DNA from 2 places in the Shewanella sp. SM23 genome. Region 2 is predicted to be linked to the other one. Evidence: predicted binding sites of a transcription regulator. Region 2 holds the regulator's gene; the other holds the start of a gene.
The links. The regulator sigma-54, encoded in region 2, starts transcription at its own class of promoters, with help from an activator protein. The targets are predictions, from matches to a motif close to GTTGGCACGNNNNTNGNNT.
Positions count from the first base shown of each region.

Region 1 (13,730 bases), on a different contig from region 2:
TGATGCAAGTCTTTGTGCTCACTGGACAGATCATTGGTATGCAGACCAGTTTAGGCTTTGCCTCTATGGTTGACCCTGGTTCTGGCCAACAAACACCCGTTATTGGTAACTTTTTTCTTTTATTGGCGACATTGATTTTCTTAGCAGTGGACGGCCATCTTTTGATGATCCGTATGCTAGTGGCAAGCTTTGAAACTTTGCCGATTTCTAATCAAGGCTTAACACTGACAAGTTATCGATCGCTGGCTGATTGGGGGTCGTATATGTTTGGTGCGGCACTCACTATGTCGATATCTGCGATTATCGCCTTGTTATTAGTCAACTTGTCCTTCGGGGTCATGACCCGCGCCGCGCCGCAATTGAATATTTTCTCTATTGGTTTTCCGATCACTATGATTGGTGGACTGTTTATTCTGTGGTTAACCCTAACACCGGTAATGGCACACTTCGATGAAGTATGGTCGACGGCTCAAGTGCTGCTTTGCGATATGTTAGCGCTCCAATGTAACGCTGATGGCTTGATATGATGGGATTAGGAGAAGCCCATGGCTGAAGAGTCAAGTGATGAACGTACAGAGGAACCCACGGGGAGGCGTCTAGAACAGGCGCGAACAAAAGGACAGATTGCACGTTCGAAAGAACTTGGAACTGCAGCGGTATTAATTTCGGCAGCATGTGGGTTTTATATGCTAGGCCCAAGTTTGGCCATTAGCCTAACTCGGGTGTTTGAAATTGTATTTACCATGGATAGGGCGCAAATTTTTGATACGAATGAAATGTTCAAAGTGTGGGGCGTTGTTGTGAGTGAAATAGCCTGGCCCATGGCTAAAATTATGCTACTGATTGTGGTTGTTGCGTTTATCGGTAACGTCTCTCTTGGAGGGATCAATTTTTCGACCCAAGCTATGATGCCAAAAGCCAGTAAAATGAGTCCCCTTGCTGGTTTTAAACGTATGTTTGGCGTACAGGCTCTGGTTGAACTCACCAAAGGTATTGCAAAATTTTCGGTAGTAGCGTTTTCTGCTTATTTTTTATTAAGCTTCTATTTCAATGACATTATGTTGCTGTCTAGCGACCATCTTCCAGGTAATGTTTACCATGCATTAGATTTGTTGGTTTGGATGTTTATCCTGTTATGTTCCTCGATTTTGTTTATTGTCGTCATCGATGTGCCGTTCCAAATTTGGAATCACAACAAGCAACTTAAGATGACCAAACAAGAAGTAAAAGATGAATATAAAGACACTGAGGGTAAACCTGAGGTGAAAGGGCATATACGGCAGATGCAACGTGAACTAGCACAAAGGCGTATGATGGCTGAAGTGCCAAATGCCGATGTGATTGTCGTTAACCCTGAGCATTTTGCTGTTGCGATTAAATACGATGTGCAGCGCTCTGCGGCTCCCTTTGTGATAGCGAAAGGTGTTGATGATGTGGCTTTTAAAATACGTGAGATTGCCCGCGCGCACAATATTGCGATTGTTTCGGCCCCACCACTTGCAAGGGCGATTTACCATACGACTAAGTTAGATCAGCAGATCCCTGAAGGTTTGTTTACTGCTGTCGCACAGATTTTGGCTTATGTATTCCAGCTGCGCCAATATCAAAAAGGACGCGGTCGTAAACCTATTCCTGTCCCACTCAATCAACCTATACCTGATGAATTGAAATACTAAATACTAACCACTAACCACTAGCCTCTGATGGTAGTCATTGGTAAAGCTGATGATGTCGAGTTCATTTGTTTTTTATGGCTAATTTTATGTATATCAATCAGTCACAGTACATATCTTTCCTTCATTAATGGCTTCAATCTTGTTGGCGCGTTTTTTGCTTTATGCTATGACACGTCAAAGTTTAGGTTATAGCGAATGGATGTTAAAGCGACTCTTGGTCAAGTAAAACAAATTAGGCTCAGCACTTTTAAAGGCATTGGCACGCCGGTGGTTGTGCTTGCTGCATTGGCCATGATTGTTTTACCCATCCCTCCATTTCTATTAGACATACTCTTTTCATTCAACATTGCGTTAGCTCTCATCGTATTGCTGGTGGCTATTTATACCGATAGACCCTTAGATTTTGCTGCCTTCCCAACTGTGTTACTGGTGGCGACGTTATTACGCCTTGCGCTCAACGTTGCCTCTACTCGTGTGGTTTTACTTGAGGGTCATAATGGCGGTGATGCCGCGGGTAAGGTGATTGAAGCCTTCGGTTCTGTGGTGATCGGTGGTAACTATGCCGTTGGTCTAGTGGTCTTTATCATTTTGATTATCATCAACTTTGCGGTGGTGACTAAAGGTGCAGGTCGTATCGCAGAAGTCAGTGCCCGCTTTACCTTGGATGCTATGCCTGGTAAGCAAATGGCAATCGATGCTGACTTAAATGCTGGAACCTTAAATCAAGACCAAGCGAGAATACGCCGTGCCGAAGTGACCCGTGAAGCCGATTTCTATGGTGCGATGGACGGTGCGTCCAAATTCGTTAAAGGGGATGCGATTGCCGGTATCATGATCTTAGTGATCAACATCGTAGGTGGTTTTATCATAGGGATTGTGCAGCATGGCTTAAGTTTCTCGGAAGCGGTTGAAATTTATACCTTACTGACTATCGGTGATGGTTTAGTGGCGCAGATCCCTGGTCTATTATTGTCAATCGCCGCAGCCTTGATGGTGACTCGTCAAAACGAGTCAGGTGATATGGGCCAAATGATGATGAGTCAGATGTTTGACAGTCATAAGTCATTGGGTATCGCCGCCGGAGTCCTGTTTGTAATGGGTATTGTTCCTGGTATGCCGCACATGGCGTTTTTAAGCTTTGCCTTTATGACTGCTGGTGCAGCTTATTTTGTTTATAAACGAAATGAAAACAAACGTCTTAAAGCGCTAGAACAAGTGAAATCGGGTCCAATAGAAAGACAAGATAAAGAGCCTAAAGAGCTAGGTTGGGACGATGTACATCATGTTGATACTATTGGTCTTGAGGTTGGATATCGTTTGATCCCTCTGGTAGACAAGGGCCAAGGTGGCGAGTTACTAAGCCGCATTAAAGGCGTGCGTAAAAAGTTGTCTCAGGAACTAGGCTTCTTAGTGCCCGCGGTGCATATTCGCGATAACTTAGATTTATCGCCTAATGCGTATCGCATTTCATTAATGGGCGTCGTCGTCGGAGAGGCAGATATTCGTCATGATTGCGAATTGGCGATTAATCCTGGTCAAGTCTATGGCAAACTCGATGGTATCGAAACGCGCGATCCCGCTTTTGGCCTAGAAGCGGTATGGATCGCTCCTGAGTTACGTGAGCACGCACAAACATTAGGTTATACCGTCGTCGATGCCGCCACTGTTGTTGCAACTCATATTAGTCAATTACTCACAAATAATGCCGCTAAGTTGTTAGGCTACGAAGAAGTGCAACAACTGATGGATATGCTTGCGAAACACTCACCTAAGCTGGTTGATGGCTTTATTCCAGATATCATGCCACTAGGACATGTCGTAAAAGTGATGCAGAACCTATTAAATGAAGGGGTTTCAGTTAGAGACTTGCGTACTATAGTGCAAACTTTGTTAGAATATGGCACTAAGAGCAATGACACTGAAGTCTTGACTGCCGCTGTACGTATCGCTTTGAAACGTATGATAGTTCAGGAAATCTCAGGCCCAGAGCTCGAAATCCCCGTCATTACTTTGGCGCCAGAGTTGGAACAGATGTTGCATCAGTCAATGCAAGCAACCGGTGGCGATGGTCCTAATATTGAACCCGGTCTTGCAGAACGCATGCAGCAGTCCCTTGCCGATGCGGCTCAAAAGCAAGAAATGGTCGGACAACCCGCCATATTGTTGACGTCAGGTATGTTACGCGCGACGCTGTCACGCTTTGTTAAACATACTATTCCTAATCTCAGAGTCATTTCATACCAAGAAATACCTGATGAGAAGCAAATACGTATCGTATCTGCAGTCGGCCAGTAGAGGACGCATAAGTGAAGATTAAACGATTTTTTGCCAAAGACATGCGCGCCGCACTGGCCCAAGTGAAAGAAACACTCGGCTCAGATGCCGTCATTATGTCAAATAAAAAAGTGAACGGTGGCATCGAAATTGTCGCTGCCGTTGACTATGACGAACCTAAATCGAAAACTGCAGCCACTGCGCCAGCACCGACCTTTATGGACGTGAGCGACGATCTCGTGTCCCTAGGTGCTAAGCAGCCAGTTCGTGTAGAAACTCGCGCTAAGCCAGCCGCACCAGCAGACTCATTACAAGCCTTACTTGAGAAGCAGCAAAGCCGTTTGAATCAACAAATGTCACATCAGCAAGTTGATGCCGAGTTACCAGCATGGGCTAAGGGCTTACAAGCCCCTACTGCTGTGAAACCAGAACGTCGTGAAGCACCTTCCTCATTTGATAAAAAGCCACAAACATCACAGAAACAAAGTGCTGATATTGAGGCTATGCGTGATGAATTAGCATCACTGCGTAATTTACTGACACATCAAGTATCCTCCTTGATGACGGAACATAAAAAACGCATCGATCCCGTTGGTGCTATGCTCGAAGCCAAATTGCTTGAGGCTGAATTCTCCCCTGCGGTTGCGAATAAATTAGCCGCGCTGAGCCAGCATTATACGCCAGCTGAATTAGTCAGAGCATTACCACAAAGTCTCGCTAATATGCTTGACAATCAGGGTGATGACATTGTGAAACAGGGCGGGGTAGTTGCATTAGTTGGTCCTACTGGCGTTGGTAAAACAACGTCATTAGCTAAACTTGCTGCCCGTTTTGCGGCACATCATGGTGCTGAACATGTTGCTTTAATTACCACAGATCATTATCGCATCGGAGCCTATGAGCAATTAGCAACTTATGGCAAAATAATGGGCTGCCCAGTAAAGCAAGCTCATGATCTAAATGAATTAGAGCAAATTCTCTATCAGTTTAGGAATCGCAAGCTAGTATTGATAGATACGGCTGGCATGGGACAGCGAGATATGCGCCTTTACCAGCAACTTGATAATTTAACTGCAAATAGCAGGATACCTATCCGCAGTTATCTGGTACTGTCTGCGACAGGGCAGCGCCGTGTGCTGCAAGATGCAGTCAATCATTTTAAACGCATTCCCCTATCTGGTGTCGTTCTCACAAAACTCGATGAATCTGTGTCGTTAGCAGGGGCATTAAGTGTGTTGATCCAAAACGGATTACCATTAAGTTATATTACTGATGGACAAAGAGTTCCTGAAGATATGAAAGTTGCGGATACCCTAGATTTAGCCCAGCAGGCACTCGCAGCGTTAGATAGTACAGAACAACAATCATTACAAGACACAGCGTGGTCAGATAATATGGCCTGTGCATTTGAGTAGATTTATGACCCTGGATCAAGCAAGTGGTTTACGTATGATGAATCAACCCTATAACGAAAAAGTGAAAGTAATCGCGGTCACTGGTGGTAAAGGAGGCGTGGGTAAAACCAGCGTTTCTATTAATACTGCTGTGGCATTAGCCGAAAAAGGCAAGCGTGTCTTGGTACTTGACGCTGACCTTGGCTTAGCAAACGTCGACGTCATGCTGGGTATTCGTGCCGAGCGTAACCTCTCTCATGTTCTCTCTGGTGATGCAGAGCTTGACGATATTATCGTGCGTGGTCCTAAGGGGATAGGCATAGTACCTGCCACCTCAGGAACACAGGGGATGGTGGAATTAAGCCCTGCGCAACATGCTGGATTAATCCGTGCATTTAGTGAGATGCGGACTCAGTTTGATATTCTAGTCGTAGATACTGCGGCTGGGATCTCAGATATGGTGCTCAGTTTCTCACGTGCTTCGCAGGATGTGTTAGTCGTTGTTTGTGATGAACCCACTTCGATTACCGATGCCTACGCCCTGATTAAAATTCTCAGCCGTGAGCATGGTGTGTTCCGTTTTAAAATAGTTGCCAATATGGTGCGTAGTTTACGCGAAGGTATGGAATTATTTGCTAAACTCAGTAAAGTGACCGACAGATTTTTAGATGTCGCACTTGAATTAGTCGCCACGATTCCATTTGACGAAAACTTACGTAAATCTGTTCGTAAACAAAAATTGGTGGTTGAAGCTTATCCTAAATCACCAGCGGCGATTGCGTATCAAGGATTGGCAAATAAAATTTTGAGCTGGCCTGTGCCGCAGCAACCTGGTGGGCATTTGGAGTTTTTCGTTGAGCGTTTAGTACAACGACCAGATTTTCAAGAGGAAAAAACGAGTGAATAAAGCCGCTGCGTATACTTGTTTAGACAATAAATCGTCGATCGTTGAACAGTATGCTCCGTTGGTTAAAAGAATTGCGCATCATTTACTCGCCAGACTACCTGCATCTGTGCAGTTAGATGATTTACTCCAAGCTGGGATGATGGGGTTACTAGAAGCATCATCCAAGTTTGATGGTGGCAAGGGTGCGAAATTTGAAACCTTCGCCGGCATACGCATACGTGGAGCCATGTTAGATGAAATTCGTCGTGGCGACTGGGTCCCTCGTTCCGTTCATCGTAACAATCGTAAGGTTGCACACGCTATTGATGAGTTAGAGCAAGAACTGGGCCGTGATGCACGCGACACAGAAATTGCAGAAAAACTTGATATGACGCTCGATGAGTACCATCATATTCTTAACGATGTTTCTGTCGGAAAAATCATAGGGATAGAAGATTTAGGCGTATCTCAGGATATACTTACAGTGAGTGATCGGTCCGATGATGATTCATTTGAAGCATTAGCTGAGAACCAATTTCATTCTGCTCTGGTTGAGGCAATTAAATTATTGCCTGAAAGAGATGCATTAGTGTTATCCCTGTACTACGATGAAGCATTGAATTTAAAAGAGATTGGCGCCATTCTTGAAGTCAGTGAATCGCGGGTTAGCCAGATATTAAGTCAGGCAATGTTGCGATTGAAAGCTAAACTCAAGCACTGGACATAAGTATAATTATTAATCGAGCACAGAATGTCAGCTCACCGGAGGAAACCTTGGACAAGAATATGAAGATTCTCATTGTTGACGATTTTTCGACAATGAGGCGTATCATCAAGAACTTGTTGCGAGACTTGGGGTTTAATAACACCCAAGAAGCAGACGATGGCTCAACAGCCCTGCCGATGTTGCAAAAGGGGGATTTTGATTTTGTTGTTACAGATTGGAATATGCCTGGTATGCAAGGAATCGATCTGTTAAAAGCAATTCGCGCTGATGATTCGCTAAAGCATTTACCCGTATTAATGGTAACTGCTGAAGCAAAACGTGAACAGATTATTGCTGCCGCTCAAGCGGGAGTGAATGGTTATGTGGTTAAGCCTTTTACCGCTGCAACGCTGAAAGAGAAGTTAGATAAAATATTCGAACGACTCGCTTGAGCAAGGATGAGCTATGAAGTCACAAACATCAGGGCTCATCACGCTCGAGCAAGCTCAGCATTTAGTTGAATTATTAAGTGCAGGTGAGCAAAGTCAGGCAGATGATTTATTTCGGGAGCTTGCTGCTCCACTGCAACGAGAATTATTCGAAGAAGTAGGTAAATTAACTCGGCAACTTCATAGTGCGCTGATGGATTTTCAAGTTGATAATCGTCTTGCTGAATTAGCCAATACAGAGATCCCCGATGCCAAGCAACGTTTAAATTACGTTATTGACATGACCGAACAAGCTGCAAATAAAACCATGGATGCGGTTGAAGAATGTTTACCTTTGGCTAATGCCGTGACCGTAAATATTCAAAATGTCATGCCATCTTGGGACAGATTAATGCGACGCGAGATAGCGCTGACTGAATTTAAGGGCCTTTGTCACGATGTACAAGACCTTATGTCTCGTAGTGCAAATGACTCGACTCGATTACGTGAATTGCTTAATCAAATTTTGATGGCGCAAGATTTTCAAGACTTAACAGGACAAATAATACGTCGTGTTATTGATCTAGTAATGGAAGTAGAAAGTAATCTGGTTTCTATGCTGACGGTATTTGGTGAGCAACCTATGATTGAAAGTCAGATTGCTCAGAAAAATAATATTGAAGCAGAAGGCCCGATAATGAATGCCGAGCTTCGTCAAGATGTGGTAACGGGTCAAGACGAAGTGGATGATCTTCTATCGAGTCTGGGTTTCTAACTGGGAGTCAATTTGATGGCCTTTGATGTAGATGAAGAGATACTCCAGGACTTTTTAATCGAAGCCGGTGAAATTTTAGAGCTTCTGCAAGAGCAACTCGTTGCGCTTGAAAATAATCCTGATGATACTAACTTGCTGAACGCCATTTTCCGAGGTTTTCATACCGTTAAAGGTGGTGCTGGCTTTCTTAGCTTAACTCCCATGGTTGATGTTTGTCATGAGGCTGAGAATACCTTCGATTTATTGCGGACAGGCAAGCGTAGCGTTAACGCAGAGTTGATGGATATTATTTTGCAGGCTGTTGATGCAATTAATACCATGTTTGCGCAAACCCAGCAGGGCGAGCAACAAGATCCCGCCGACTCAGGTTTGTTAGCGAGACTTAAAATGCTCAGTTCAGGTGCGCCTTTGCCATCTGAAGTCGCTTCTGTCAAGGTTGTAGAGCCAGAACCTGTTGTTGAAGTCATTATTGATACTCCTACCCTTCAAGAAATCCCTGCTGACATAAGTGATAACTCATCTTCCATTGAAAATACGTCTTCAAGTATCGATGATATCAATGATGCTGAATTTGAAGCTTTATTGGATGCGCTTCATGGTTCAGGAAAGGGACCAGCGGTCGCTGCTACCACATTTGTATCTGAGCCTGTTGCTGTCAAGCCTGCTGCACCAATTAAAACACCTTCAACATCAGGTGATGACATCACTGATGATGAGTTCGAGGCGTTACTGGATGAACTTCATGGCTCAGGTAAATTTAAAGCTGAGGCTGAAGTGCCTGTTAAGCCTAAGGTTGTGGCAACACCTGCGCCTCAACCGATTGTAGATGCTGATGAAATTACCGATGATGAGTTTGAGCGATTACTCGATGAACTCCATGGGAAAGGCGGAGCACCTGCGAAAGCTGAAGTAAAAGCGCCTACGCCCCCTGTTTCGACTGTAGCACCTACTGCTGCACCACATGCTCCTGCGCCAGTAAAAGCCGCAGTACCAGCTCCTGCCCCAGTCGTTGCTGCAAAACCTAAGGTGGAAATTGCGGTTGTCGATAAAGCACCTGCTAAGGCTAGCTCTGCGAATGTGCCTCAGGGTGAAACAACGGTACGTGTAGATACTGCACGACTCGACCAGATCATGAATATGGTGGGTGAGTTAGTGTTAGTGCGTAATCGATTGGTGAGCTTAGGCATCAGCCGTGATGATGAGGAGATGTCGAAAGCTCTCGCGAACTTAGATCTCGTTACTGCCGATTTGCAAGGCGCTGTGATGAAAACCCGTATGCAACCGATCAAGAAAGTGTTTGGTCGTTTCCCTCGGGTGGTACGTGATCTTGCTCGTACACTAAACAAAGAAATTGATTTGATCATGGTCGGTGAAGAAACTGACTTAGATAAAAACCTCGTTGAAGCGCTTGCCGATCCACTCGTCCACTTAGTGCGTAACTCTGTGGACCATGGTATCGAGATGCCAAACGAGCGTGAAGCCAGTGGTAAGCCAAGAACGGGAACGATTACCTTATCTGCAAGCCAGGAAGGCGACCATATACTGCTGAAAATCGAAGACGATGGCGCAGGCATGGATCCTGAAAAACTCAAAAAAATTGCCATAAACCGTGGTGTGCTCGATGAAGATTCTGCTTCGCGGATGACAGACAGCGAAGCCTATAATTTGATTTTTGCACCAGGTTTTTCAACTAAAGTTGAGATTTCAGATATTTCAGGCCGTGGTGTTGGGATGGACGTGGTAAAAACTCGTATCACCCAGCTGAATGGCACTGTACATATTGATTCCATGAAAGGTAAGGGAACGATACTTGAGATTAAAGTACCGCTAACACTGGCGATTATGCCTACCTTAATGGTCGATGTCGCTAAACAAGTGTTTGCATTACCTCTATCTAGCGTGAATGAGATTTTCCATCTCGATCTCACAAAAACTAATATTGTTGATGGGCAACTGACTGTCATAGTACGTAATAAGGCCGTACCTTTGTTCTATTTGGAACACTGGCTACATAGAAACAAAACGACCTTTAAACATGGCGATAAAAAGCATGGTCATGTGGTTATCGTGCAATTAGGCATGATGCAAATTGGTTTTGTAGTGGATGCCTTAATAGGGCAAGAAGAGGTCGTTATTAAACCTCTTGGCGCTATGTTACATGGCACACCTGGGATGGCTGGTGCGACAATTACATCGGATGGTGGTATTGCACTGATCTTAGATGTTCCTGGATTGCTAAAGCATTATGCGAAAAGTAAGAATTAGTTTCCAAGCTAAGGAATGGAATGGCCATTAAAGTATTAGTCGTTGATGACTCAAGTTTTTTCAGACGACGTGTTAGTGAAATAGTCAATCAAGATCCTGAACTGGAAGTTATCGCGACGGCCTCAAATGGGGCCGAAGCGGTGAAGTTGGCTGCTGAGCTTAATCCCCAAGTTATCACTATGGATATTGAGATGCCTGTCATGGATGGTATTACTGCTGTTCGTGAGATCATGGCTAAGTGTCCGACTCCGATCTTGATGTTTTCTTCTTTAACCCATGATGGCGCTAAAGCAACGTTAGACGCTTTAGATGCTGGTGCATTAGATTTTCTGCCTAAACGTTTTGAAGATATTGCGACCAACAAAGATGATGCCATTTTATTGTTGCAACAAAGAGTTAAGGCATTGGGACGACGCAGAATGTTTCGTCCGATTGCACGTCCTGTGGTCGCGCCAACACCTAGCGTGCGTCCAACAGGTAGCGTTTTAGGTACAACGAGTATATCGGCTCATACGCCTGTCGCAGCTCCTGTTAGAACCTCAACGGCAACGACGATTCGTGCAAGTGGTAAACAGTATAAATTATTGCTGATCGGTACATCTACTGGTGGTCCGGTTGCGCTGCAAAAAATACTCACGCAGTTTCCGGCAAACTATCCGCATCCTATTTTATTAATCCAGCATATGCCTGCTGCCTTTACCCCTGCATTTGCGAGTCGTTTAAATGGCTTATGTAAGATTGAAGTGAAAGAGGCCGCTAATGGCGATCTTCTTAAACCGGGTTGCGCATATTTAGCGCCAGGTGGTATGCAAATGATGGTTGAACGTACTGGAGCAAGTGGCCGATTAAAAGTTATCACAGGCAGTGCTGATATGAATTATAAGCCCTGTGTGGATATCACCTTTGCTTCTGCTTCTAAAGCCTTTAGTGGTGATGTGCTTGCTGTTGTATTAACTGGCATGGGGGCGGATGGCAGAGAAGGCGCACGTATGTTGAAAGCTGTAGGCGCAACCATTTGGGCGCAAGATGAAGCCAGTTGTGTGGTTTATGGTATGCCACAAGCCGTTGCGAGTGCAGGGATTGCCACCCAGTCGATAGCCTTAGACAACATGGCCGAATGTATTTTAAAAGAGTCTGTTCGTGTCTAAAAACCAATATCCGATGAGCACAAATAGTGTGCTCATCATTTTGTTGATGGGCATAGCCATTTTGGTTCTTGGTGCCTTAAGCCTTGATTACAAACGTAAGAATAGTTTGCTGCAGGCGGATGTAAAACGTTTGGAATCGACTCAGGTGCTGTTAATGGTACCTGACGAACAGGCTGAGGCTATTGCAACTTGGTTAGCGTCTCATCCAGATCAGACTAAAGCAATGTTGCAATTAGCGGCTCCTGGTGAGCAGAAGGCTGTAGCGATTGGTCCTGAGCCGGTACAAAATAGCATTCCGCCTTTGCTGGGCGAACCAGATACTGAAATAGATACGGCGAAGGAAAAAACTAATCTGGAATCCTCTATTCCTAAACAGCTTCAAGCGCCAGAAAAAGAGGTTAAAGCTGTTTCTCAGACAATTGCCCCCCAAAATGCAGAGATGCTGCCCGTGGTGATATCTGAGAATGCCGATGGTGTCAAAGTGATTAGTTTGCCCAATGGCGGCATTCGAGTCACGACCAGAAAAGAGCAGTAATTTTTAGAATTTGTGAACTCACAATTTTCTAGTTCATTAGCATATTAACCAGTATAGGTAGGGGTCACTTCTTGAAAGTCTGGACCATAGCGAATCAAAAAGGTGGCGTAGGTAAAACCACGACGGTAGCGAGTTTAGCGGGAACATTAGCTAAGCGTGGCAAGCGTGTTCTTATGATAGATACCGATCCACATGCTTCGTTAGGTTATTACTTAGGTATTGATTCTGAAGAGGTTCCAGGCTCGTTGTTTGATGTTTTTCTTGCCCATAAAAACCTTTCTAAGGAACTCGTTTTATCCCATGTTGTGCCAACCTTAGTCGATGGTTTGGATTTATTGCCTGCAACTATGGCATTGGCTACCTTAGACAGAGCCTTAGGTCATCAAGAAGGAATGGGATTAGTACTACGTAATTTATTAGCACTGGTTGCTGATGATTATGATGTTGCTATCGTTGATTGCCCACCCGTACTCGGGGTATTAATGGTCAATGCGCTTGCGGCAAGTCAGCATATCATTATTCCTGTGCAGACGGAGTTTCTTGCCATTAAAGGGCTAGAGCGGATGATTAAAACAATGGAGTTAATGGGGCGATCTAAGAAGACGCGTTACAGTTACACTGTTGTGCCAACCATGTACGATAAACGCACCAAAGCATCACCTGCGGCTTTGCAAGTTCTTGGTGCCGAATACAGTGATACTTTGTGGAAAGACGTTATTCCAGTAGACACTAAGTTTAGAGATGCCAGTTTGGCACATTTACCAGCATCGCATTATGCGAGTGGTTGCCGCGGCGTTAAAGCCTATGAAAGATTATTAGATTTCTTATTAGTTGGGGAGTTTGGCCATGTCAAAATCGGTTGATGAAACTGTTTTTGATTTTTTCGCATTATTGCTACAGGAAGACGACAGTCCAAACCAGATTGTTTCCCCTCAAAGCATTGTAAAAGCAGACTCAAATCAAAATGTTGCCGTTAATCAAACGGAGGCAGCATTGCTCGATGCGGCTATTTTGGCTGAAAATGGTCGCACTGCCGCACCGCAGAATGTAGAGAAGGCCATAACGCCTACTGCGCAGTTGCAGCCAAAAGCGGCGCCAAGACAACATGAGTTTGTTGCTCCGGTAAGCCAGGTTGTAGCTCAAGTGAATAAGCAAGCGTTAGAGAAATTATTAGCGCCAGTACTAAAGACTGCAAGGTTAGAACCGATACCACCTTCAGTAGAGATAGCGCCACCTATTGATGTTCAACCCGTTGTGGTGGAAGTACCAAAAGCTCAGCCTGTTGTTAATGAAACCGTTGCTGATGAAATCGTTGAGCCAGTGGTTGTGCCAGAAACACAAGTCGGCATTACGCCTCCTAGTGTGACAAAAGATTTGCAAGAAGTGCTCGATGATGAGTTTCAGGTACTATTCTTTAAAGTAGCAGGGCTGACATTGGCTGTGCCTTTGGTGAGTTTAGGCGGAATAGTAAAAGTTGAGCGGATAAACCACATCTTTGGTCGACCCGCATGGTTTCTTGGTGTACAGACGCATAGGGAGGAGCAATTGAACATTGTTGATACTTGTGCGTGGGTTATGCCAGAAAAATACACAGATAAACTGGCGCAATCAGTAAATTATCAATATCTTGTATTATTAGAAGG
Region 1 is NZ_JAKKRM010000003.1:299,041-312,770, reverse strand. Features, by position in the region: gene fliR (flagellar biosynthetic protein FliR) at 1-527, shown strand, start outside; gene flhB (flagellar biosynthesis protein FlhB) at 546-1,676, shown strand; gene flhA (flagellar biosynthesis protein FlhA) at 1,872-3,971, shown strand; gene flhF (flagellar biosynthesis protein FlhF) at 3,983-5,365, shown strand; gene L5L98_RS06095 (MinD/ParA family protein) at 5,370-6,251, shown strand; gene L5L98_RS06090 (RNA polymerase sigma factor FliA) at 6,244-6,957, shown strand; gene cheY (chemotaxis response regulator CheY) at 7,005-7,388, shown strand; gene L5L98_RS06080 (protein phosphatase CheZ) at 7,402-8,139, shown strand; gene L5L98_RS06075 (chemotaxis protein CheA) at 8,155-10,404, shown strand; gene L5L98_RS06070 (chemotaxis response regulator protein-glutamate methylesterase) at 10,425-11,552, shown strand; gene L5L98_RS06065 (membrane anchored protein in chemotaxis locus) at 11,566-12,087, shown strand; gene L5L98_RS06060 (ParA family protein) at 12,159-12,950, shown strand; gene L5L98_RS06055 (chemotaxis protein CheW) at 12,934-13,730, shown strand, end outside.
Region 1: the regulator sigma-54 is predicted to act here: its motif matches at 1,818-1,836, upstream of flhA (flagellar biosynthesis protein FlhA).

Region 2 (18,683 bases):
CACAGGAATACTTTGAATATTGGGATCCATGATATTGCGAATTGTGGTGCTTGGCGCGCAAGTCAGCAGATCTGCCAGCCTAACACCGCCAAGGACTTTGTCCTGTTTGTCGACCACATATAAGGTATCTGTGGTATCGGGTAGGTTGCCCCTTTGCCGAAGATAGCGCAGCACCACATCGATATTCACATCGGGTCTTAAGGTGACTGTATCTGTGTTCATCAAGCTGCCGGCGGTCTCATCTGGATAAGATAGGGCTTGTTCTACCCTCAGGCGATTTTGTTCCGTCATCGACTGCAGCACTTGTTTGTAAACTGCGTCGGGTAGACTTCGCAGAATATAGGCGAGATCGTCGGTGTCCATGCTTGCTGTCGCTTTCGCGACTCGCTCAGGGCTCATGCTGCGGATAAGTGGGTCTTTGAGTTCTTCACTCAACTCATCGAGTATGTCGCCTATTTGTTCCTGATCGATGAGCTGCCACAATACTTGTCTGGCACTTGGCGGTGATGATTCTAAGATCAGCGCGATATCTGAGGCGGCCATTTTTTGCAGCATATTACGCACGTGTACAAACATGCCGCTGCTAAGCGCTTGGTTTAACTGGTCGAGACTATGTCCGGTGTGATCGTTTTCTGCATTATCTACGGGCATTTGTCCTCCATTGTGCGGCAAATTGGTTTGAGATCTTAGTGTTGGGCTAGGATTTAGCGGTGACTAAGCGTCAGTCGATGACACAGATTAAGGCGGCTAAGGTAAGGTTAAGGCCAGTGCCAGCGTAATGACCGCTAGTGTAATCGCCAGTAGCTTGTATCGTCGAGCGACAAATGTTTTCTGAATGGCAAGTTTTTTAAACTAGACATGAAGTGAAACTAACGATGAAGTGCTTAGTGTGAAGTGAAACTAACAGGCTTCGTCAAACTTAGCGTCGATTAAGGCACAAATGGCATCGAGAGCCGGCTCTGCATCTGGGCCTTCGGCGATCAGCTTAATGGTTTTACCCATACCAGTTTCAAGCATCAGTAAGCCAAGTACACTGGCGGCCGATGCTTGTTTATCGCCTTGGATTAAGGTGATGGTCGCATCAAACTCGGAAGCCAGTACCACCAACTTAGTGGCGGCACGGGCATGTAAACCGAGCTTATTACAGATGGTTATCTGACGTTCAAGCTTTGGCATTGTTGAGCTCTCGATGACGGGCATAAACTTTATGTTTACCGTTACTAAAGCGTTTTGCCAATTGCTCTGCGACGTAAACCGATCTGTGCTGTCCACCTGTGCAGCCAATAGCTACCGTTAAATAACTGCGATTGTTACGCTCGAGATGCGGCAGCCAAGTCTCCAGTAAATTTTCGATTTGCCAGATGAACTTATTAACCAGTGGTTGACGATTTAAGAACTCAGCTACGGGTTCATCTAAGCCAGTCAATGGCCGCAGCGCCAACTCCCAGTGGGGATTGGGCAGGAAGCGCACATCGAACATAAAGTCGGCTTCGGTGGGCATTCCGTGCTTAAAGCCAAAGGACTCGAAGTTGATCACGAGTTCTTTATCGACACTACCAAGGAGAATTTGTCTGACTTGGTCGCTTAAATCATAGATATTCAGATTCGACGTATCTATGTAGTGATCGACCAGTTTTGACATAGGCTCGAGCAGTTTCCCCTCCAGCTTTATCGCTTCTTGCAAAGAGACTCGGCTCTTCGACAAAGGATGTAAACGGCGGGTTTCGCTGTAACGCTTAAGCAGAATTTTATCGCTGGAGTTAAGGAAGAAGCTCGTTAACTCAGTATCTGGAGGTAGGCTAGCGAGTTGTTTCACTAAGACCTTATCCTGCTCAGGCATGTTACGCACGTCGACACTGATGGCGACGAGATCGTTACTGCCTTTGAGTTGCTCAAGCAAACTGCCAATCAATGGCAAGGGAAGGTTATCGACACAATAATAGCCGAGATCTTCGAGTACCCTAAGGGCGACAGATTTGCCTGAGCCTGAGCGGCCCGACACTATGACCAGTTTCATCCAGTGATTACCTGATAGAGTTCCGTTTCATCATGCGTCTTGCGTAATTGCTTTAATATTTGCTTGTCGCTCAGCTTTTCGGCCATGCAAGACAAGGTACTTAAGTGCTGCTGACATTGGTCTGCAGGCACCAGTAGTGCAAATAAAATATCAACAGGTTGCTTATCGATAGCATCAAATGCTATCGGCTCTTCACACTTAATTAGTATGGCAATGGGCTGATCTATATCGGCTAGTCGACCATGTGGAATGGCGATGCCGTTACCTATACCTGTGCTCCCCATCTTTTCGCGCGCCACTAGGCTTTCGAATATCTCTTGAGATGAGAGGGTCGGGTACTGGGCAGCGACTAAGTCGCTGATGAGTTCCAGTACCTTTTTCTTGCTGCCCGGAGTGGCGCAGGTAGTGCACTCCGGCCGCAGTATGGTACAAAGTTCCATTATTAGTGTTTTGTTAACTTCTCTTTGTGTTTAATAACCTGACGGTCAAGCTTGTCAATCAGGGCGTCTATAGCGGCATACATGTCAGCATGCTCTGAAGTAGCAAAAACTTCACCACCTATGAGGTTTATTCTCGCTTCGGCAATCTGTTGCATTTTCTCAACATTGAGCACAACGTGCACATTATTGATCTGTTCGAAATGGCGTTCAAGTTTTGAAAACTTTTCTTCTACATATGCACGTAACGATTCGGTAATTTCGATATGGTGCCCACTTAGGTTTATTTGCATAGAAACGTCCTCCGATATCCACTGTAGGTTATAAACTTTTACGCTGATTAGAAGGTGGAATAAGCATAGCCTCTCGGTACTTCGCAATGGTTCTGCGGGCTACGTTGATCCCTTGTTCTGCCAGAAGTTGAGCCATCTTACTATCGCTTAATGGTTTTTTCTGGTTTTCCGCTGCCACCAGTTTCTTTATAAAGGCTCTGATTGCTGTGGATGAGCACTCACCACCATCGTCAGTACCGACGTGGCTAGAGAAGAAGTATTTTAGTTCAAAAAGTCCCTTAGGGGTATGCATGTATTTTTGAGTTGTGACCCGTGAGATGGTGGACTCATGCATTTCTACCGCTTCGGCAATATCGTTAAGCACCATAGGTTTCATGGCTTCTTCACCGTACTCAAAGAAACCTTGCTGATATTGCACTATGCAATTAGCAACTTTAAGCAAAGTGTCGTTACGGCTTTCTAAGCTCTTAATAAACCATTTAGCCTCTTGCAGATGGCCGCGAATAAATTGGCTATCGGCTTGGTTTTTGGTACTGCGTGCCATAGAAGCATAATGTTGATTTACATTGATTTTTGGCATGCAGTCAGGATTAAGCTCAACGACCCAGCGGCCATTTTTCTTCGACACAGACACATCTGGGATAACGTATTCGTCATTATTGGGCGTGATCAACAAACCTGGGCGAGGATTGAGAGTTTGGATAAGTGCTATACCATCCCTTAATTCATCTTCTTTTAATTTAGTCTTACGCATCAATAACCTAAAATCACGGGCGGCGATCAGATCTAAATGATCTTTGATCAGCATACGGGCGTTTTCTAGGTTGGGAGTATCAGCGGCGAAATGCGACAGTTGGATTAGCAGGCATTCACTTAAATCGCGGGCGGCAACGCCTATGGGATCAAAATGCTGAATGCGCTTGAGTACGGCTTCGACTTCGTCAAGCTCGACCTCCGAATTGCCCATGGCTTCGAGGATTTCGTCAGTACTTTGGGTGAGATAGCCTTGATCGTCGATGGCATCAATAATGGCGGTGGCAATGGCTAAATCGGTTTCAGAAAACGGCGTGAGGTTTTTTTGCCATTCTAAGTGTTCGTACAAACCTTCACTGGTCTCGCCTTGGAAGGGCATATCGTCTTCACGACTGCCGCCGGGGCCTGAGTTTGGGGAGGCGGTAAACACTTCATCCCATGTGGTGTCCATGGGGAGCTCATCGGGCATGGATTCTTTGGTTAGCGACTCTGCCGTGTCTATGGTGGAGCTGTCTTTTTCTGGTGGCAGAGTGCTAGATTCACTGAAATCCGTATCGGATAGCGTTTGGTTTACAGGGGTTTTAGTGGCGTCGAATTGATCCTCTTCCAGCTCGAGAAGGGGATTAGAATCTAATGCTTGCTGGATCTCTTGCTGCAGTTCTAATGACGACAGTTGCAACAGACGTATGGCCTGTTGTAATTGTGGCGTCATGGTTAACTGTTGACCCAGTTTGAGCTGGAGTGACGCTTTCATGTTACCGCTGATCCCTACGTTATTATTGTTGGATGAGGTCGCTTATTATTATCTTGAGTGAAGCCCAATGGCGGTATAAATTGCCTCCATTGGCTTCGCTCGATTAACTATAGCCTGAATTGTTCACCTAAGTACACAGCCCTAACTTGCTGATTGTCTAAGATCTCTGCTGGAGTTCCTTCGGCAATAAGGTTTCCGTGACTCACAATATAAGCATGTTCACATACATCTAATGTCTCGCGGACATTATGGTCTGTGATCAGTACGCCAAGGCCGCGACTTTTGAGTTGTTCGATAATCTTCTTGATGTCGATAACCGAAATAGGATCGACGCCGGCAAACGGTTCATCGAGCAAAATGAACTTAGGATTAGCGGCTAAAGCCCGCGCAATTTCGACGCGGCGACGTTCGCCACCCGACAATGACATGCCTTGGCTGTCACGGATGTGGGTGATATGAAACTCTTCGAGCAGATGTTCTAGTTCTTCTTCTCGTTCTTCGTTTTTAAGTTCTTTACGAGTTTGCAGTACGGCCATGATGTTGTCATGAACAGTTAGCTTACGAAAGATACTGGCTTCTTGCGGTAAGTAACCTATGCCTTTGCGGGCACGCAGATGCATAGGATCTGCGGTTAAATCATCATCGTCGATAAAGATATGTCCCTTATCGCTCTTCACTAGCCCGACAACCATGTAAAATGTCGTGGTTTTACCTGCACCGTTTGGACCGAGTAGGCCAACGACTTGACCGGTTTTTACCGTCAGACTGACGTCTTTAACCACTTGGCGACTCTTGTAACTTTTCGCCAGATTTTGTGCTCTTAAGGTGATTTGGGTCATTTAGAGTCCTGCTTTTTTACAGGTTTATCCGCCGGAGCGTCTGATTTAGCATCATCTTGATAGTTTTCAGGCTGAATAATAGTGATCACGCGATCGTCACCACTGCCAGTACTCTCGGCCATCAATTTCTGTTGAATCATGTTATAGCGGATTAAATTGCCTGTAACTTGGCTACCTGCTTGATCTAATGACGCCATACCTTTCAGTGTTAAGGTGCGGCTCGCCATATCGTAACGAATTTCTTTCGCGCTCGCCGATGCAGGACGGCCATCGTCTAATATTTGGCTATACGTAGCAGGGTTGCCTGTGGCGACCAAAGTTTTGCTATTTTCACCTTCAGCGGAAAATGCACGCAGTTCATTTGCTTGGATTTTTATTGAGCCTTGGGTAACTTCCACTGGACCAAAGAAGATGATCTGGTTGTTTTTGATATCCGCAGTTTGGCTCACAGCTTTAATTTTGACTTCTTGCTTTAAGTCGCCGACTTTCGCGAAAGCACTCATGCTCATAATTAGCATTAGGCTGGCAAGTAATACGTTATTTTGCTTCATATGTTCCTACTACCTGACTGGTCAATTGCACTTCTTGCGCGTTGAGGTCGGCATAAAGGCCTTGGCCTTGAATATTAAAATCTTTCCCTGTGACGTAAATGGTACGGTCAGAGGTCATTATCATAGTGTTGAGATCGAGTTCCAGATAACTGGTGGACAAGGTCTGAATCGGTTCTTCTGGGCTAATGGCATCGATAATAACATTATTTTCTAATACAACCTTGCCAGTTTCCTTGTTTAGCTTGCCCTGATCTGCCCTGAGCTGCCATTGTGCTTTACCTTGGTCTGGATAAACAAGATAAACAGGTTGAGTAAAGAAAGTTTGATTCGTTGAATCATAATGTTCCATGTGTTTCGCCGTCACACGGCTATTCACTAGTCCTTGCTCATTGAACTCAACACTGCGCAGATCTTCAACGATGAAATCTGGGGTATTTTGATCTTTTACTCTGTTATCGGAATCACCGCTGTGTTTGTTCTGCACTTGCCAGTAAAGCGCTAGTGCGGTTCCAAAAAAAGCGATAATCGCGAGTGTCACACGACTCATATACTCATTCCATGGGCCGAAGTGAATTTATTTTGACTTAGGAGTAACAGATCTGTGAGTTCACGCAGTGCACCGTGGCCACCATTGAGCGTAGTCACAAAATGGGCGTGTTGGCGTACATAGGGGTGGCCGTCAGCAACACTGACCGCTAAACCGACGACATTCATCACGGGGAGATCGACAATATCATCACCGATATAAGCCACTTCTTCTGGGGTGACACCATAAAGTGCGAGCAATGCTTCATAGGGCTCGAACTTATTGTCTACGCCTTGGTAAATATGGGTAACACCAAGGGCTGTCATACGGTTTTCAACGATTTTGGATTGACGTCCTGTGATCACGGCGAGGTTGAAACCGCTGGTGAGGAGTGAGCGCACGCCATAACCGTCACGGGTATGGAAGGCTTTGAGCTCTTCGCCGCTATTGCTCAAGTAAATACGGCCGTCGGAAAACACCCCATCGACGTCACAGATTAACAGTTTAATCTTTTGCGCGCGTTGCCACACATCATCACTGATTGGGCCGTAAAATCCTTGCTGTGGCATTAAATGACTCCTGCTTTTACCATATCGAGCATGTTAAGAGCGCCAATAGGATGGCGATCTTTATCGATAACAATTAATCCGTTGATATTTTTTGAGTCCATCACTTGCAGTGCTTGGGCGGCCAATACATTATCCGTGATCGTGACGCAGTTACGGGTCATCACATCGGCAATGGGCGTCGTGCGTAAATTCACTTCGGCATCAATAACGCGGCGTAAATCACCATCAGTGAAGATACCAACCAGTTTGCGCTGATCATCAATAATCGCCGTCATGCCTAAGCCTTTCTTGGAGATTTCGTACAGGGCTTCTGTGATGCAAATATCGTGGTTGACGAGCGGTAAGTCATCACCGCTGTGCATCACATCGCAGACTTTTAACAGCAACTTACGTCCTAATGCACCGCCGGGATGGGACATAGCAAAATCATCACGGGTAAAGCCTTTCGCTTGCAGCAGCGCAATGGCGATGGCATCGCCCATCACTAAGGTTGCTGTGGTACTTGAGGTGGGTGCTAGTCCAAGTGGGCAAGCCTCTTCTGGGACTTCAATACATAAATGCACTTTAGATAATCGCGCCATATTCGATTCGGGTTTACCCGTTACCGCGATAACGGGCACGCCCATACGTTGGATGACCGGCATTAAGGTGAGGATTTCGCTCGACTCACCAGAATTTGAAATCGCTAAAATCACATCGTTATCGGCCAATACACCCAGATCGCCGTGGCTGGCTTCACCCGGATGCACAAAAAATGCGGGCGTTCCTGTGCTGGCGAGGGTGGCAGAAATCTTATTGCCGATATGGCCCGATTTGCCCATTCCCATGACAATCACTTTGCCTGTGCAGTTGAGGATCAACTCGCAAGCTTCTGCAAATTCAGCCGAATCAACATATTGATAAAGATTGTCTAGGGCTGACTTTTCAATGTCGATAACTTTACAACCCCATTGGCGCAGTTGTGATTTGTCTACCATGTCTATCTCTCTTTTTGCATTGTCTTTGTCGCCCCATTGATGGGATTGGAATAGCACAATTTGGTACGCGATAAAGATGATATGTAATAGGCTTTCTGCCAAGTATTAGTTTGTTTTCAGACAATTTAGCTTATGTCTTGCTGTGGTTAATTACCGAAAACAGCAAAACAATTGCGGCAGGCTAGAGCGATTGATCCGACTCGTCAAGTTCAGCTGCGTTAGCTATTCACGCACAATAACGTGTTTAGCGGCAGAAGGTCTTGAGCAATATCATCGTCTTTGTCGTTTATTTCAATGGATTTATCCCATATCGCAGCGGGTATTACCCTATGGGATGCCTCTATTGCGCAATTGCGTATCGACTCTCCCCGATAAAAGTGGGCGAAGAGTGAGCTAAGTGCGAACGAATTAGCCAATACTGCCAATTCTGCAACTAGGTTGAAAACATTAAGTAACATTTTACCTGTGCAGAGTGAAAACTTAGGGCGCATTTTCGCTGTAAATGAGGCAAATTGAAAGTATCGCAGGGCGATAGTGTCGATTCGGTTGTAGGTTAAAGCGCAATTACGTACAATTTGCGGCTCTTCGATTGGTCAGTCTAGGAAGACTAGGATCACCTCATTTGCAAATGTCGGAATCAAGCATGACTCAAGAACAAACGCCGTTGGTTGAGATCCGTAATTTGGGGTTTAGCCGCGGTCAGCGTGTGATATATGAAGATATTAGCCTGTCCATTCCAAGGGGCAAGGTGACGGCGATCATGGGGCCGAGCGGCATAGGCAAAACGACCCTGTTGAAATTGATTGGCGGCCAATTAACGCCTGACCATGGACAAGTGTTATTCGACGGTCACGATATCCATGGCGTGAGTCGCAATGAATTATTTAGTCTGCGTAAGCGGATGAGCATGCTGTTTCAAAGTGGCGCGCTGTTTACCGACATTAATGTGTTCGATAACGTGGCGTTTGCACTGCGTGAACATTCTGGACTGCCTGAAGACATTATTCGCACTATCGTGCTGATGAAGCTTGAAGCCGTAGGTTTACGTGGTGCCGCTCAGATGATGCCAAGCGAGTTGTCCGGTGGTATGCAACGCCGCGCCGCATTGGCTAGAGCCATAGCGCTTGAACCTGAAATGGTGATGTACGATGAGCCTTTTGCAGGGCAAGACCCAATATCGATGGGCGTGTTAGTAAAGCTCATTCGTGAGTTATCCGATGCGCTGAATCTGACTTCAATTGTGGTGTCCCACGATGTGGATGAAGTGCTTGGCATTGCCGATTATGTATATGTGGTGGCTGACAAAAAAGTCATCGCCCATGGTACCCCTGAAGAATTAAAGTACGCTGATAATCCGCAGCTGAAACAGTTTATTCAAGGTGCTCCGGACGGCCCTGTGCCGTTCCATTATCCGGCAAATGATTACCAGCAAGAATTAATGGCAAAAGGAGTTGGCAAGTGAAGTTAATCGACAGTATTGCCGACTTAGGCCGCAGCGCGATTGAGTTAGTGCTCGGCTTTGGCCGTGCAGGCCTTATGCTGTGGGGCGCGATTTTTCGCTGGCCACGCGTGCGTAAAGGTTTTCCATTATTAGTGCGCCAGATTTATGTGGTCGGTGTGCAATCCATGGTGATTATTTTAGTCTCAGGACTCTTTATCGGCATGGTGCTCGCACTGCAAGGCTACAACATCTTAGTTGGTTTTGGCACCGAAGAAAGCTTAGGTCCTATGGTGGCGCTCAGTTTACTGCGTGAGTTAGGGCCAGTTGTTACCGCGTTATTGTTTGCGGGACGGGCGGGTTCAGCATTAACCGCTGAAATTGGTTTAATGAAAAGTACTGAGCAGCTTTCCAGTTTAGAAATGATGGCGATTGACCCATTAAGGCAGATTATTGCACCGCGCTTTTGGGCTGGAGTGATCAGTATGCCATTGCTGGCGTTGATGTTTACCGCTGTAGGTATTTATGGCGGGCACCTTGTTGGCGTGGAATGGAAAGGGATCGACAGTGGTGCGTTTTGGTCGATTCTGCAGGCGTCTGTCGAATGGCGTCAGGACATAGTTAACTGCTTGATCAAAAGTGGTGTGTTTGCCGTAGTGGTCACTTGGATTGCGTTATATCGCGGTTATCAAGTGATCCCAAATCCGGAAGGCATCAGCCGTGCAACGACCCAGACTGTCGTTCAGTCGAGCCTCGCTGTATTGGCATTGGATTTTTTACTGACAGCCCTGATGTTTGGCCGCTAACGGAACACTGCGGATTTCGACACAGGTTAGATGGATTAACAGAGTGGTAGCTGAACATGTTGACACGAAAAATTGAATTATTAGTGGGTGTGTTTCTTTTAACAGGATTGGCCGCTTTTTTGGTCTTAGTCTTTAACGTCGCCAATATTGAAGTGAAAAGCAGCGATAGCACTTATACCATACAAGCCAATTTTACCAACATTGGTGGTTTGAAGGTGCGTTCGCCAGTCAAGGTTGGCGGTGTTGTCGTTGGCCGAGTGAGCAGCATAGATTTAGACCCAGTTAAGTTAGTGGCTGTGGTCACATTAGTGATGGACAAGCGTTACGATAAATTCCCTGAAACCAGTAGTTTAGCCATTTTGACTTCGGGTTTGTTGGGCGAACAATTCTTAGGGTTAACACCGGGTTTTGTCGACGATGATGTCAGTATGCTGAAAGATGGCGATAAGATTGACGACACTCGTTCGGCATTAGTGTTGGAGGAGCTGATTGGTCAGTTCTTATATAGTATGGGTTCGAAGGATAAATAGGGGTTACCGCTATGTTTAAAAACTTATCTCGTTTTTTATTGCCGTTAGTGATGGTTTTAGGGGCAACGAGCGCAGTCGCCGCTGATGTGGTTGTCGATACGACAGATCCGTATGCCATGGTGAAAGCCGTTGCCAATAAAACCTTCGATCGTTTTCACAAAGATAAAGCATTAATCGATGCAAATTCAGACCATTTAAAGGTGATTGTTCGTGAAGAACTCATGCCTTATGTCGATTATAAATACGCTTCTTATAAGGTATTAGGCCAATATCTTAAGGATTCAACCGAAGAGCAACGCAATCGTTTCGTCAATGCTTTTGAAGGTTATTTAATCTCTACTTATGCCCAAGCCTTTACTGAATATACTAATCAAAAAGTGGAATTCTCACCTGGGATTGATTTTAGCAAAGAGAAAATGGTCGATGTAAACGTGCAGATCATCGAAGCCGGTCGCCCACCGATTAAACTGTTGTTTAAGGCGCGCCGTTTAAAGGATGACTCATGGAAGGCATTTGATTTAGTTGCCGAAGGTGTGAGCTTACTGTCTTCTAAGCAGTCGGAAATCTCTAATCTAATTCGCCAACAGGGTATCGATCCCGTGATTAAGATGCTCGAAGATCGCACTAAAGAGAAAGTGGTCATGAAGGCTAAGTCAGGGAAGTCACAGTCGTGATTGAATTTGTGCAACAGGGGACAGTTTGTCATCTCAAAGGGCGCATAACCCAAGTTGATGTCATTACACTTTGGCCACAGCGGCAACAACTGCTAAATGAGTCAACCCAGATATTGTCTCTGTCTGGGCTCGAATACAGTGATAGCGCTGGCATGGCATTTTTGCTGGCGTTAGTGCGTGAACATCGCAGCCAACTTGTATTGAGTTCTGCTTCACCACAACTTAAAAAACTAATTGATTTATATGATTTAGATGCCTTCTTTACCGAAGAAGCGCATTGAGAATAGGGTAATAGATTTCATGGAATGCAGCTTAATCGAACAGATTTTACGTGATGCGTTAGGGCTTGAAGAAGTTCACGCTAGCTCGGATGGTAGCCATTATAAAGTGATCGCCGTAGGTGAATGCTTCGATGGTATGAGCCGAGTCAAACAGCAACAAGCCATTTATGCACCGTTGACGGCACACATTGCCAGCGGTGAATTACATGCATTAACGATCAAAACTTTCACGCCGACTCAATGGAAACGCGAAAAAGTTTTCAACATGCCTAGCTAGTGAGGAAAAGTGGATAAACTAACAATTCAGGCAAGCCCCCCGCTTGCCGGTGATGTGATTATTTCGGGTGCTAAAAATGCAGCTTTGCCTATTCTGATGGCGGGTGTATTGGCTGAAACCGATTTTGTGGTTTCTAACGTGCCCAATCTGCGTGATGTGAGTACGAGCTGTAAATTATTACGCTGTCTCGGCGCTGAAGTGACTGAACTCGGTGACGGACAGATCCGCATTTCTACCACTAATCTGAATGAGTTTTGCGCTCCCTATGATCTAGTGAAAACCATGCGTGCTTCTATCTTGATCTTAGGGCCGTTATTGGCTCGTTATGGTACTGCTGACGTGTCATTGCCTGGTGGCTGTGCCATTGGCGCAAGACCAGTGAACTTGCACTTACATGGCCTCGAAATGATGGGCGCCAAGATTGAAGTGAAAGAAGGTTATATCAAGGCCCGTGTTGATGGTCGTCTTAAAGGCGCACATATCTTTATGGACATGGTGAGTGTTGGTGCGACCGAAAACTTACTGATGGCCGCAGCATTAGCCGATGGCGAAACCGTGATTGAAAACGCGGCCCGTGAACCTGAAGTGATCGATCTCGCTAATTGCTTAATTGCCATGGGTGCAAAAATCACTGGTGTAGGCAGTGCGACATTGCGTATTCAAGGGGTTGAGCGTTTACAGGGCTGTAATTACCGCGTGATGCCAGATCGTATCGAAACCGGTTCATTTTTGGTGGCCGCTGCGGTGACTCGTGGCCGTATTCGTTGTTTAAAAGCCGATCCTGCTTCACTGGAGTCGGTTATCGCAAAACTTGAAGATGCAGGCGCGACGATTACTACGGGCGAAGATTGGATTGAGCTCGATATGCAGGGTAAACGTCCGAAGGCGGTGAATATCAAGACTGCACCTTATCCTGGTTTCCCAACCGATATGCAGGCGCAGTTTTGTGTGCTCAATGCCTTAGCACAAGGCACGGCAACCATAACTGAGACTATCTTCGAAAATCGTTTTATGCATGTGCCTGAACTTATCCGTATGGGCGCTACCATGGAGCTTGAAGGCAACACCTGCATCATTCAAGGGATTGAATCTTTAAGTGGTGCTCAGGTAATGGCGACGGATTTACGTGCGTCAGCGAGTCTAGTGATTGCGGGCTTAGTGGCCGATGGTAAGACGATTGTCGATCGTATCTATCACTTAGATCGTGGCTATGAGCATATTGAGAATAAGTTTCAAGGTTTAGGCGCACAGGTTGTGCGTATTCAGTGATCTGTTACTGATTTAAGCTAATTTTGAATCATTAAAAAAACCAGCTAAAAGCTGGTTTTTTGTTTTCTGCAGTTGAGCTTGTAATACTGAGTGACGCTCTAGTTATCGATCACAACCTTCTCATCGATAATCACAGGTAACTCTTGTTGTTTACCTTGGCGTATCACAGTCATCATCACTTTCTTACCCGGTGTAGTTTCAGCGATACGGTCCATTAGCATTTCAACGCCTGGCACATCTTCACCATCGTATTTAATAATCACATCCCTTGGCATTAGCTGGGCACGGGCCGCTGGGCCATTTGGATCGACACCCATAATGACCACACCTTTTAAATCGGGCAGATTGAGAATTTGTGCAATGACAGGGTTGATAGGTTCACCTGAAATACCCAAAGCACCACGGATCACGCGGCCGTTTTTAATCAACTTACCCATAATGCTGTGGGCTAATTTAATCGGGATAGCGAAGTTAATCCCATGGCCGCCACCTTCTTCACCCACTTGGAATGCTGCGGTATTAATACCAATAAGGCTGCCGTTAGTGTCAATGAGTGCGCCACCCGAGTTACCCGCATTAATCGCTGCATCGGTTTGTAGGAAGTCTAAGTAACCTGAACTTAAGCCGTTACGCCCCGTGGCACTGATGATGCCTTGGGTAATGGTCTGGCCTAAATTGTAGGGATTACCAATAGCGAGTACGACATCACCGACTTGAGGCGGACTGTCGAGATTAACGGGGACAATCGGTAAGTTATCGCCTTCAATTTTGAGTACCGATAAATCGGTTTCAGGATCGAAGCCAACCACTTCAGAGGTAAATTTGCGTCCATCTTGCAGGGCGACAACAATCTCATCGGCTTTCTTAATGACATGATAATTAGTGAGAATATAACCTTCTTTACTCATTATCACCCCAGAACCTAGACCTTGAAGTGAGCCTGAATTAAGCGGCCGATTCTGATCTATGCTGAGGCTATAAATATTCACAACGGCAGGAGCTGCACGGCGTACCGCCTTGGCAAAGGATAGCTCGACTGTGTTGTTGGCACGGGTTTGTAGCAGACTACTACCGAGGGATTGGTTATCGATATAACGTGTCACCAATAAAAACATGGCCGCCATGATAAGGCCGAAAAGGGTGGCTTTACCGAGATATAACAGAGTGTCTTTTATAGTCATGGCAGGATGGATCTAGAAAAAGGTGAGTTAGATTAACATGTTTAATCGATGTAAGCATAGGGAACCTAAGCTCCCTATGCTCATCTATGGCAGAAAAAATGGCCTATTTTGTCGATTAACGTAGGACTAAATACAACATGCTCTTATCACGCATTATCTTCAGTGCCACGGCACCTTCTTGATCTTTAAGTTGTGCTTTAAGTGTCTTAAGATCTTTAATCGCAGTACGGTTAATACCGACAATCACATCTCCTTTTTGTAAGCCACTCATGGCCGCGGGTGAGCCTTGTGCGACATCGGTAATTTCAATGCCCTTAGATGAGTTTTCTAAGGACGCGCCTTGCAGCATAGGATGCACGGCACCAGCCGCTGTTTCACTGGTTTGGCTCGCTTCACCTAAGGTCACTTTAACTGTTTTCTTATCACCGTCACGGATGAGTCCTAACTCAACGTTAGCACCTGCACCCATAGTGGCGACTTTAGCCCGCAGTTCTTGGAATGACTTAATACCACGGCCATCAACGCTGATGATAATATCACCTGCTTTTATACCGGCCTTCTCTGCGGCACTGCCCTTGGCTACTTCATTCACGAAGCCGCCGTGTTGAGTGTCTAAACCGAAACCTTGGGCGAGTTGGCTATCGAGATCACGTCCCGAAATACCTAATACACCGCGGCGTACTTCTCCGTGTTCGGCAATTTGTGCCACGAGGTTTTTCACCATATTAGCAGGGATGGCAAAGCCAATACCGACGTTACCGCCGCCCGGTGCTACGATTGCGGTGTTAATCCCAATTAACTCGCCGTTAAGATTGACGAGTGCGCCACCCGAGTTACCACTGTTAATCGCGGCATCGGTTTGAATAAAGTTTTCCAGCATTTCAATGCCTAAGCCGCTACGGCCTAAAGCACTAACAATGCCCGAGGTGACGGTTTGACCTAAACCGAAGGGATTACCAATGGCAACGGCAAAGTCACCTACGCGTAAATCATCGGAATCAGAGGATTTGATTGCGATGAGATTTTTCGCTTCAATTTGCAATAATGCGATATCTGACTCTGAGTCAGTACCAATCAGTTTTGCTTTTACTTCACGGCCATCGTGAAGACCAACTTGAATATCATCAGCACCGTCAATCACATGGTTGTTCGTGACGATATAGCCTTTTTCTGCGTCAATAATGACGCCTGAGCCTAAGCCTCTAAAAGGACGTTCTTGCACTTGCTCTTGTGGCGCATTAGGGCCGAAAAAGTAACGGAAAACATCAGGTACTCTTTGCTTAGAAACATGAGTCCCCGTTACTGCTACTGATACGACTGCGGGCGTCGTACGCTCAAGCATAGGCGCAAGACTTGGAATGGATTGTCCCTCAACCGTCTGTGGAATGGCGGCCTGTGAGACGACAGGCATTATAGTCAGGGTCGCGGCTAACATTGCGGCTGAAAGTACAGATAATTTTGTTTTCATCTATTCATAACTCCAAATAAGGGTTGAAAGATCTGGATGTAATGCATCAGCAATCGTGCGAGTGCCAGATCAAATCTGTATCGGTACCGGCTATTTGCCTAGGTAATCACTCTGACTCGCACCTTATTGAAAAAGTTCATTATATTAATAAATGTTAATTTTTTTAGCCTATTTTGTCGGCTGTTTCATACTTGTTTCTGAACAGAAATCTGTGGGCGAGATTAGGATTTTTCAAGCCCCAATATTAGCGGATTTTGCCGATTAAAATGACCTACAGCATAGATGCTTATTAGACGTTTGTATGCAGTTTAGCGTTAAGGTAAAAGTCGTATTCTGCATTAATATATCCTGCGTCATATTGGCCGTGCTAATATCGTCACAGTTTTAATAAAGGACATAAGAGAATTTAAACGTGCCTCAGTTAAGCCCTTGGCAGCATTATCAAAAAGATCTTACCCGTGACGGTTTTTCCCATGATCCGGCTCAAGAAATTGCCGTTAAGGCGTTACAACGTGTCTATGAAGACTTAACTACGGCAGAAGAGCCGAGTTCTATTGTAGGGAAATTGTTTAGCGCATTAGGCTTAAAATCGGCACCAGCATCACCTAAAGGCCTGTATCTTTGGGGCGGAGTTGGGCGCGGTAAAACTTACCTGATGGATACTTTTTTTGATGCCTTGCCTGGCGATCAAAAGCTGCGGGCTCACTTCCATCGTTTCATGCATCAGCTACATTTAGATTTAGATGAGCTGAAAGGCGTGCGCGATCCCTTGTTGGTGATTGCGAAAAAGATGGCTGCAAAATATCGCGTTATCTGTTTCGATGAATTCTTTGTCTCTGATATTACCGATGCCATGCTATTAGGTACGCTGTTTCAAGCGTTATTTAAAGAAGGCGTTGTACTGGTTGCAACTTCGAATATTATCCCCGACGACTTATATAAAAATGGCTTACAGCGCGCACGTTTCTTACCTGCGATAGCCTTAATTAATCAACATTGTGAAGTACTCAATGTGGATTCTGGCATTGACTATCGATTGCGTACCCTTGAGCAAGCAGAGATTTATCATCATCCGTTAGATGCACAAGCTGATGCCAATCTGATACGTTATTTTAGTCAGTTAGCGCCTGAGTCTGAGGTGCTTACTGCTGACATCGAAATAGAAGGCCGCAGTATTAGTATTCGACAGCAGGCGCAGGGCGTATTGTTGGCCGATTTTAGAGCGCTCTGTGATGGTCCACGAAGCCAGCGTGATTACATGGAACTTGCGCGGATTTATCACACTGTCCTCGTGAGTGGCATAGAACAAATGGGCGCCTTTTTGACAGGCGATGACATCGCAAGACGTTTTTTAGCTATGGTCGACGAATTTTACGAGCGCAATGTAAAGCTGATTGTATCGGCTCAAGTGCCACTCGAAGATATTTATGCCGATGGTTTGCTTAACTTCGAATTTAGGCGTTGCCGTTCACGCTTAATTGAGATGCAATCCCACGATTATTTAAAAACCGAACACCTGCCGTAACCCAGTAGTGTAAGAGTTTTGCATTAGCTGCAGCCTTAAATCACCAGAGGCTTGTTAATCCTTAGGATGACAAGTCCGATTGGTCGATATTTTATAATTTTTATCAAAATATCAGGTGATTTTTAACTCAGCTTTGTCTATACTCCGCCACCTGCCCACGTTACTCCGCCAATTGGGCGGAAGTTGTAAGCCGAAGTCGGTGCTCGAAGGGGTACTAAAAGGCAATTTTGTGTTGTTTGCAAATGCAGACAGCATGTGAGACAGAAAATTAACTTTGGGTTTTTGTAATAATGAAGACTTTTACTGCTACACCAGAAACTGTAACTCGTGACTGGTTCGTCGTCGACGCAGACGGCAAAACTTTAGGTCGTATCGCTACTGAAATCGCTGTCCGTTTACGCGGTAAGCATAAGCCAGAATACACTCCACACGTTGATACCGGTGATTACATCATCGTTGTTAATGCTGAAAAAGTGACTGTTACTGGTAACAAAGCGAAAGGCAAAACGTACTACTCGCATTCAGGCTTCCCTGGTGGCATTAAGCAAATCAGCTTTGAAAAGCTGCAAGCGCAAAAGCCAGAAATGATCATCGAGAAAGCAGTTAAGGGTATGTTACCAAAAGGTCCTCTGGGCCGTGCCATGTTCCGTAAACTGAAAGTTTACGCTGGCGCAGAACATAACCACACTGCACAACAACCTCAAGTTCTTGATATCTAAACGGGATTAAGCAAATGGCTGCAACTCAGTACTACGGCACTGGCCGTCGCAAAACCTCTACAGCTCGCGTTTTCGCTAAAGCAGGTAGTGGCAACATCGTTGTAAATCAACGTCCTTTGGATCAGTATTTTGGTCGTGAAACTGCTCGTATGGTTGTTCGTCAACCTTTAGAGTTAGTTGAAATGACTGACAAGCTGGACATCTATGTAACTGTTAAAGGCGGTGGTATCACTGGCCAAGCAGGCGCAATCCGTCACGGTATTACCCGTGCTCTGATGCAATTAGATGAAGCACTGCGTCCATCTCTACGTTCTGCTGGTTTCGTTACCCGTGACGCTCGTAAAGTTGAGCGTAAGAAAGTGGGTCTACGTAAAGCACGTCGTAAGCCACAATTCTCTAAGCGTTAATTCGTTTTTGGAATATCAAAAAACCCAGCCTATGCTGGGTTTTTTATTGGCTAAAAATTGACGGTATAAGAAAACTCTTTGGTTGGAGTATGCTGATATACAATAAATTTATATTAAGCGAGTGAGTTTGAGGTAAGCATGACTTTTCAAATTTTTATGCTAGCAGTGGCACTTGTGTTGGTTTTGGAAGGCCTTGGGCCATTATTATTCCCAAATAAATGGCGTCGTTATTTAAATGAACTCTCCCATCAAAATCAGCAAGTTATCCAGCGACTTGGTGGGGCATTAGTCACGGCTGGAGTCGTTCTTTGGGTTATTTTTGCATGAAAAATAGCCTGCTTGCCCTTATTAACTAAGATCTGTTAAAATTCTTTTTTAACCGCAACCTTGCA
Region 2 is NZ_JAKKRM010000019.1:67,437-86,119, reverse strand. Features, by position in the region: gene mgtE (magnesium transporter) at 1-651, opposite strand, end outside; gene L5L98_RS18920 (HPr family phosphocarrier protein) at 901-1,176, opposite strand; gene rapZ (RNase adapter RapZ) at 1,163-2,017, opposite strand; gene ptsN (PTS IIA-like nitrogen regulatory protein PtsN) at 2,014-2,457, opposite strand; gene hpf (ribosome hibernation promoting factor) at 2,460-2,747, opposite strand; gene L5L98_RS18900 (RNA polymerase factor sigma-54) at 2,776-4,254, opposite strand; gene lptB (LPS export ABC transporter ATP-binding protein) at 4,362-5,093, opposite strand; gene lptA (lipopolysaccharide transport periplasmic protein LptA) at 5,090-5,644, opposite strand; gene lptC (LPS export ABC transporter periplasmic protein LptC) at 5,631-6,191, opposite strand; gene kdsC (3-deoxy-manno-octulosonate-8-phosphatase KdsC) at 6,188-6,739, opposite strand; gene L5L98_RS18875 (KpsF/GutQ family sugar-phosphate isomerase) at 6,739-7,716, opposite strand; gene mlaF (phospholipid ABC transporter ATP-binding protein MlaF) at 8,360-9,178, shown strand; gene mlaE (lipid asymmetry maintenance ABC transporter permease subunit MlaE) at 9,175-9,960, shown strand; gene mlaD (outer membrane lipid asymmetry maintenance protein MlaD) at 10,017-10,490, shown strand; gene L5L98_RS18855 (phospholipid-binding protein MlaC) at 10,502-11,164, shown strand; gene L5L98_RS18850 (lipid asymmetry maintenance protein MlaB) at 11,161-11,445, shown strand; gene L5L98_RS18845 (BolA family protein) at 11,465-11,722, shown strand; gene murA (UDP-N-acetylglucosamine 1-carboxyvinyltransferase) at 11,732-12,991, shown strand; gene degS (outer membrane-stress sensor serine endopeptidase DegS) at 13,090-14,172, opposite strand; gene degQ (Do family serine endopeptidase DegQ) at 14,288-15,640, opposite strand; gene zapE (cell division protein ZapE) at 16,053-17,165, shown strand; gene rplM (50S ribosomal protein L13) at 17,456-17,884, shown strand; gene rpsI (30S ribosomal protein S9) at 17,899-18,291, shown strand; gene L5L98_RS18810 (DUF2065 domain-containing protein) at 18,430-18,618, shown strand.